Regions from separate parts of the Cronobacter malonaticus LMG 23826 genome, predicted to be linked through region 2. Evidence: predicted binding sites of a transcription regulator. Region 2 holds the regulator's gene; the other holds the start of a gene.
The links. Region 2 encodes CRP, which controls carbon source genes, mostly activating them, when cyclic AMP is high. Its sites were predicted from a motif close to ATGTGANNNNNNTCACAT; they were not measured.
Positions count from the first base shown of each region.

Region 1: a site for CRP is predicted at 1,678-1,695, ahead of hpt (hypoxanthine phosphoribosyltransferase). Genes of this name have one in related genera too.

Region 1 covers NZ_CP013940.1:3,330,382-3,334,307, reverse strand. The annotation lists gene AFK66_RS15695 (glucose/quinate/shikimate family membrane-bound PQQ-dependent dehydrogenase) at 1-1,629, opposite strand, end outside; gene hpt (hypoxanthine phosphoribosyltransferase) at 1,822-2,358, shown strand; gene can (carbonate dehydratase) at 2,413-3,075, opposite strand; gene AFK66_RS15680 (ABC transporter ATP-binding protein) at 3,184-3,926, shown strand, end outside.
Region 2 covers NZ_CP013940.1:198,787-202,712, forward strand. The annotation lists gene AFK66_RS00860 (YccS/YhfK family putative transporter) at 1-1,710, opposite strand, end outside; gene crp (cAMP-activated global transcriptional regulator CRP) at 1,773-2,405, opposite strand; gene AFK66_RS00870 (OsmC family protein) at 2,716-3,123, shown strand; gene AFK66_RS00875 (phosphoribulokinase) at 3,168-3,926, opposite strand, start outside.

The DNA.
Region 1 (3,926 bases), 1.2 Mb from region 2:
TTTCTTCGGACGGAAGGAAAGGTCAGAGAACGGCTGCGTCGGCGTCACGTAGTCGCCTTTCGCGGCACCCTGCGGAACCGGTTTTTCCGGTGCCGGGACGACGAGCTTACCGTTACGGCGATCCAGTACGAAAATGTTACCGGTTTTCGCTGGCGCGTAGATGACCGGAACGGTTTCGCCTTTCACGGTAATGTCCGCAAGGGTCGGCTGCGCCGGCAAATCCATATCCCACAGGTCGTGGTGAACGGTCTGATAAGACCATACCAGCTTACCGGTGGACGCGTTCAGCGCGACGATAGAACTTGCATAGCGCTCCTGCTCCGGCGTGCGGTTACCGCCCCAGATATCCGGCGTCGTTACGCCCATCGGCAGGTAAACCATGTCGAGCTTCGCATCATAAGACGCCGGCGCCCAGGAGTTCGGGGAGTTCAGCGAGAAATGATGCTCGTCAGCCGGGATCGCGTTCGGGTCTTTCGCACCCGGATCGAAGGCCCACAGCAGTTTACCGGTGTTGATATCAAAACCACGGATGACGCCGGACGGCTCACGGGTGGAGAAGTTATCGGTCACCGCGCCGGCAATCACAATCACCTTGTCAGTGACGATAGGCGGCGAAGTCGGCTCATACATACCCGGCGTAGTGACCGGCATGTTGGTCTGCAGGTTCAGAATGCCTTTATTAGCGAAGCTTTCACACAGCTTGCCGTTATCCGCATTCACTGCAAACAGACGACCATCGTTCACCGGCAGGATAATACGACGCGGACAATCCGCGACGACATCCGGGCTGGCGTTCGCGGCTGTCGCTTCGTGATACGACACGCCGCGGCAGGTCACATGCTGGAATGACGGATTAGTATTCAGCTGCGGATCGAAGTGCCATTTCTCTTTACCGGTTGCGGCATCAACGGCGAAAAGACGCTGGTGCGCGGTGCAGAGGAACAGGGTGTCACCGACTTTAATCGGCGTTACTTCGTTGGTTATCTCACCCGGATCGGTCGGTAGCTTCAGGTCGCCGGTGCGGAACACCCAGGCTTCTTTCAGCTTATGAACGTTGTCGGTGTTGATCTGCTTGAGCGGAGAGTAACGCTGGCCTTCCTGGTTACGCCCGTAAGCCGGCCAGTCGCCGTCAGGAATGCTCTGGCTACCGTTCACGGCGGCAGGGGTGCTGTCCGCGCTGAGGGTGCCGTTGATTTCCTGCGGATCGTTAAAGCCTGCCCAGAAGAGCAGCCCCGCGGTGATGATAAGCGAGACCAGCAGCGCCGGTACGCCTGCGCGGGACGGCGTGCTGAGGCGACGCCAGACGAATGGCAGAATCAGCCATACGCCGAAGAACACCAGGACGTCGCAGCGCGGCGTCAGCGCCCAGAAGTCGAAGCCGACTTCCCAGATGCCCCACGCCATCGTGCCTAATAAGATGATAGCGTAGAGCCACAGCGCCGCAGCGTTACGTCTCCACAGCAGCCAGGCGGTCGCCAGCATGCCTACCCCGGCGATGGGGTAGTACCAGGAACCACCGATTGAAACCAGCCATATACCACCAACCAATAAATACAGCCCTGATAATGCTGCGAACAGGGCTGTGAGAATCACGAGAAGTCGTGATTGTGTCTTTTTTGTTTCTGCCATAACCACACTCTTAATTTTTAAGTAGCAAGTTATTATAGTTGTTAACATATGTGATCTTAATCACAAAAAGAGCTTTTCGCACTTTTCTGTCGGACGGGCGTTTTACTGGTATACTGCCCCGCTTATCGAGCGTTACCGGCGGCAGGCGCCGCTGGTAACGCTGATTTATTTTTAAATCAAACGGTTAGCGATATGAAACATACTGTTGAAGTGATGATTTCCGAGGCGGAAATTAAGGCGCGCGTTGAAGAACTGGGCCGTCAGATTACTGAGCGTTATCAGGACAGCGGCAGCGAAATGGTGCTGGTAGGGCTGCTGCGCGGCTCTTTTATGTTCATGGCGGACCTGTGCCGTCAGGTTCACGTGGCCCATGAAGTCGATTTTATGACCGCCTCCAGCTACGGCAGCGGCATGTCCTCCACGCGCGATGTCAAAATCCTCAAAGATCTGGATGAAGATATCCGCGGTAAAGATGTGCTGATCGTCGAAGATATTATCGACTCCGGCAACACGCTCTCCAAAGTGCGTGAAATCCTGAGCCTGCGCGAGCCGAAATCGCTCGCCATCTGCACGCTGCTCGATAAACCGTCGCGCCGTGAAGTGGACGTGGAAGTGGAGTATGTCGGCTTCTCGATCCCGGATAAGTTTGTTGTCGGCTATGGCATCGATTATGCCCAGCGCTATCGTCATCTACCGTATATCGGCAACGTGGTGATGCTGGAAGAGTAAGTCCGGCGCACAAAAAAGGGGCCACTGGCCCCTTTTTTATTGTCACGCTCGCCCTTATTTATGGCTGGCGTGTGTTTTCTGGATGTTGGATACGCCTTTGCGATAACCCTGTTCCAGGGTGTCGCGGTCGGTCGCGGTCACGTCCAGATCGCGCAGCAGGCCGTCGTGAATGCCATACGCCCAGCCGTGCAGCGTGACGTTCTGGCCGCGTTTCCAGGCGGACTGCATGATGGTGGAGTGGCCAAGGTTATAGACCTGCTCCATCACGTTCAGCTCGCACAGGGTGTCGAGACGTTTTTCCTGCGGCAGCTCGCTCAGCAGCGCGTTGTGTTTCAGCCAGATGTCGCGAATGTGCAGCAGCCAGTTGTTAATCAGGCCCAGCTCCGGGTTTTCCACCGCCGCCTGCACGCCGCCGCAGCCGTAGTGACCGCAGATGATGATGTGCTCAACTTCCAGCACGTCCACCGCGTACTGAACGACGGAAAGACAGTTAAGGTCGGTGTGGATAACCAGGTTCGCCACGTTGCGGTGAACAAAGATCTCGCCCGGCTCAAGGCCAGTGAGACGTTCAGCCGGTACGCGGCTGTCGGAACAACCGATCCACAGGAAGCGCGGTTTCTGCGCCTTCGCCAGACGTTCAAAAAAGCCGGGGTCTTCTTTGACCAGCATTTTTGACCAGATTTCGTTATTACTAATAAGTGTGCTGATATCTTTCATAGAGGTTAACGACCTGTAACCAGACAATTGCGTTCGGGTAATATAGGGCAACTAAACTTTTTTTTAAACCACACAACTTCTGCAAGAAAATAAGGTGACTGTACTTTCATGACCATTGCACTGGAACTGGAGCAGCTTAAAAAGACGTATCCCGGCGGCGTACAGGCGCTGCGCGGCATTGATTTACAAGTCGAAGCGGGAGATTTCTACGCGCTGCTGGGGCCGAACGGGGCCGGTAAATCCACCACCATCGGTATTATCAGCTCGCTGGTCAATAAAACGTCCGGTCGGGTGCGCGTGTTTGGGTACGATCTGGAACGGGATGTGGTTAACGCCAAACGCCAGCTTGGGCTGGTGCCGCAGGAGTTTAACTTCAACCCCTTCGAGACCGTGCAGCAGATCGTCGTCAACCAGGCGGGCTACTACGGTGTTGAGCGTCGCGAAGCGATTGAGCGTAGCGAAAAGTATTTAAATCAGCTCGATCTGTGGGAAAAACGCAACGAACGCGCGCGTATGCTCTCGGGCGGGATGAAGCGTCGTCTGATGATCGCCCGCGCGCTGATGCATGAGCCGAAACTGCTGATCCTTGATGAACCGACGGCGGGCGTGGATATCGAACTGCGCCGTTCGATGTGGGGCTTTCTTAAAGATCTTAACGATAAAGGCACCACGATTATTCTCACCACTCACTATCTCGAAGAAGCGGAGATGCTGTGCCGCAATATCGGTATTATTCAGCGCGGCGAGCTGGTGGAGAACACCTCGATGAAATCGCTGCTTTCTAAGCTCAAATCGGAGACGTTTATCCTCGATCTGGCAGCGAAAAGTCCGCTGCCGAAGCTTGAAGGTTA
Region 2 (3,926 bases):
GCTATTAAAGCCTGGCTCCTGCATGGCCTGGTTGAGCGAGTTATAGAGCGCGTTGTGCGCCTGGTTGACCTGCATACGCTGCCAGGCGAGCGGGCCGGGCTGCGGGTCGTCGCTCAGGATCAGGCGCAGCGCCTCCTGGTCAGCCTCCAGCGCGTCATGCGCGTTCTGGCGCAGCAGGCCGCTTTGCCACTGGGGCCAGAGCCAGACCATACCGCCAAACGCGATAAGACAGCCGGACAGCGTGTCTATCAGGCGCGCCACGATGTACTGCTCGCCGTTGAGCGTCAGGATTTGCAGCGAATAGACCGCCGTGACGGTAAAGCCAATCATCGCCCAGCCGTAGTGCCGCCGGATTATCAGATAACTGATTAACGTCACCAGCAGCATGCCGAGCAGGGTATAGCCCTGCGGCACTTTCAGGTGCAGCGTGATGCCCGCGATAATCAGCCCCGCCAGCGTGCCGCCCGCCCGGTGCAGGATACGCACGCGGGTCGCGCCATAGCCGTTTTGCGTAACGAACAGCACCGTCATCAGGATCCAGTACGGCTTCGGAAGCTGGAACGCGCTCCCTAACAACCCCGCCGCCGCCAGCATCACGCCCAGACGCGCGGCGGTGCGCAGCGCGGCGGATTTCAGCGACAAATAGCTTTTCAGCGCCCGCAGCAGCGGCAGGCGTCGCTGGCCGCTGTCCATCAGATCACGGGCGTATAGCGGGCGCTGGGTGCGCAGCACGCGTGCAATACGGCTGAAATGGTATTCGCAGAACTGGCCAACCGGGTTATCCGGGTGCTGGCGGGCGATTTTCGCCAGCGCCTCGACCTGCTTATCCATCGAGAAACGATGCGAATAGCGGTGGTAAAGAATATCGTCAGAAAGCGTGCGCAGCCGCGTGGCGACGGTCTGCGCCGTCCAGCGCAACACTGCTTCGGCATGGCTGCGCTCCACCAGTTTTTGCACTTCGCCGGGCTGATGCAGCGATACCGAGATATGCTCCTGGAGATCCAGCGCCACCTGGAACGTGCGTAGCAGGCGCTTGTAACCGTTTTGTTTAGTGGCGGAGAGCATCTGCAACTGCTGATAGCACTGGCTTATCTGATCCACCACTTTTTGCTGATGCACCAGCAGCGGCGGCAGCGCCTGTTCCGGCTCGGTGTGGCGCGTCAGCAGGCTATATTTGGCCTCGCAGTAGTCGGCGAGGCTTTTATAAATCAGGCTTAACGATTCACGTAGCGGCTGTTCGCGCCACAGCCAGAACCAGAAACCGTTAAACGCGCCATACCAGAGCGTGCCAAAGACATAGAGCAGCATGGGCTCCCAGATGGGCATATTGCCGGCGAGGCTTAATGTAAAGATGGCCGCGATGAGCGAGGCGGGCAGCAGACGCGCATGCAGCGGGCTGATTTCCGCCGTCACGCCGAGCAGTAGCGCCAGCATCAGCAAAATGAGCGGCAGCGGCACAGACTGCAACAGCAGAAGTTGCACCGCCAGGCTGCTCAGCGCAAACAGCGAGGCGCCGATGATCAAGCGTTTAAAAAAGCGTTTGTGCGGGGTATCGAGACCGGCAATGTTGCAGCAGGCGGGAACGAGTGAAAACAGTAACCCTTGTTGAAGATGGCCCAGCATCAACCCGACCGCCACCGGCAGGCTTAAGATCAGCGTTTGCCGTAAAGCGTAATTAATTTCAGGGTGATAGATAAGACGACGCCACATAGGGGAGAAGTATAGATACAAAAACGGCGTGTTACCGAAGCGACACGCCGTTTTTTGATTTTTTAGCGGGTTCCGTAAACCACGATGGTTTTGCCGTGGGCGGAGATCAGGTTCTGATCTTCGAGCATTTTCAGAATGCGGCCAACGGTTTCGCGAGAGCAGCCGACGATCTGGCCGATTTCCTGGCGCGTGATTTTGATCTGCATCCCGTCAGGGTGGGTCATCGCGTCCGGCTGTTTCGCCAGGTTCAGCAGGGTCTGCGCGATGCGGCCGGTCACGTCGAGGAAGGCGAGGTTGCCCACTTTCTCAGACGTGACCTGCAGGCGGCGAGCCATCTGCGAGGAGAGACGCATCAGAATATCCGGGTTAACCTGGATCAGCTGACGGAATTTTTTGTAAGAGATTTCAGCTACTTCACAGGCAGTTTTAGCGCGAACCCAGGCGCTGCGTTCCTGACCTTCCTCGAACAAACCCAGTTCGCCGATGAAGTCTCCCTGATTCAGGTACGAGAGGATCATCTCCTTGCCCTCTTCATCTTTGATCAGCACTGCCACTGAGCCTTTAACGATGTAATACAGCGTCTCCGCTTTTTCACCCTGGTGAATCAGCGTGCTCTTAGATGGATACTTATGAATGTGGCAATGTGACAAGAACCATTCAAGAGTCGGGTCTGTTTGCGGTTTGCCAAGCACCATGCGCGGTTATCCTCTGTTTTAAACTGGCTCCAAAGACAGGGCGCGTAACCCCTGTCTGGCTTTGCAATCATCATCTTCCCGGGTCCAGGGAAGTTGGCTGTCCGTGGACATCGCAGCCGATAAATTGTCTTCTCCTCTGCACACATGCGTAACATCAATGTATCGCCGCTGCATCCAGACTGTTTTAGCATAGCTTTTCTCAGGTGTCTCCTGTTGTCTCGTTTCAGCTTGACGCAGGTCGCCCTTCCATTGCCTCTGACGTCGCGCGCGCGTAATCTGTCAGAAAAATGAATAGCCTGGAGTGATTAACATGCATGCACGAGTGAAATGGGTGGAAGGGTTAACCTTCCTGGGCGAGTCCGCCTCCGGGCATCAGATCCTGATGGACGGCAACTCTGGCGACAAAGCGCCGAGCCCGATGGAAATGGTGCTGATGGCCGCGGGCGGCTGCAGCGCGATTGATGTTGTCTCTATTCTGCAAAAAGGCCGTCACGACGTGACCGACTGCGAAGTGAAGCTGACGTCAGAGCGTCGCGAAGAAGCGCCGCGTCTGTTTACGCATATCAACCTGCACTTTGTCGTAACGGGTAAAGCCCTGAAAGATGCGGCAGTGTCGCGCGCGGTGGATCTGTCGGCAGAGAAGTATTGTTCGGTAGCGCTGATGCTCGGCAAAGGGGTCAACATCACTCATTCGTATGAAGTGATTGAAGCGTCATGAGATGACGGGCGGCCCGGCAGGCGCAGCGCCACCGGGCATCGCCGTTACGCTATCTGTTTGCCTTCCATCAGCCGCTGCACCAGCGGCAGCATAATAAGCTCCATCGCGAGCCCCATCTTTCCGCCCGGCACCACCAGCGTATTGATATGTGAAATAAACGAACCCTGTAGCATCGCCAGCAGCCACGGGTAGTCGATGTTATCCAGATTGCGGAAGTGAATAACCACGAAGCTTTCATCAAGCGACGGAATGCCTTTCGCGGCGAACGGGTTGGAGGTGTCCACCGTCGGCACGCGCTGGAAGTTAATGTGGGTACGTGAGAACTGCGGCGTGATGTAGTTGATGTAATCTTCCATTGAGCGCACCACGGAATCCATCACCGCCTCGCGGGAGTGGCCGCGCTCGCTGGTATCGCGGATGAGCTTCTGTATCCACTCCAGGTTGACGATAGGCACCACGCCTACGAGTAAATCGACATGCTTCGCCACGTCATGCTGCGGCGTCACCACGCCGCCGTGCAGCCCTTCGTAAAACAGCACGTCCGTCGGCTCCGGCAGCGGCTGCCACGGCGTAAACGTGCCGGGCACCTGGTTCCACGGCACCGCTTCGTCATAGGTGTGCAGATATTTACGCGACTGCCCTTTGCCGGTCAGGCCGTACTCCACAAAGGTTTGCTCCAGCAGGCCGAAATCGTTCGCCTCCGGGCCGAAATAGCTGATGTGGCGGCCAAGATCGCGCGCTTTGCGAATAGCCATGTCCATCTCCGGGCGCGTGTAGCGGTGAAAGCTGTCGCCTTCCACTTC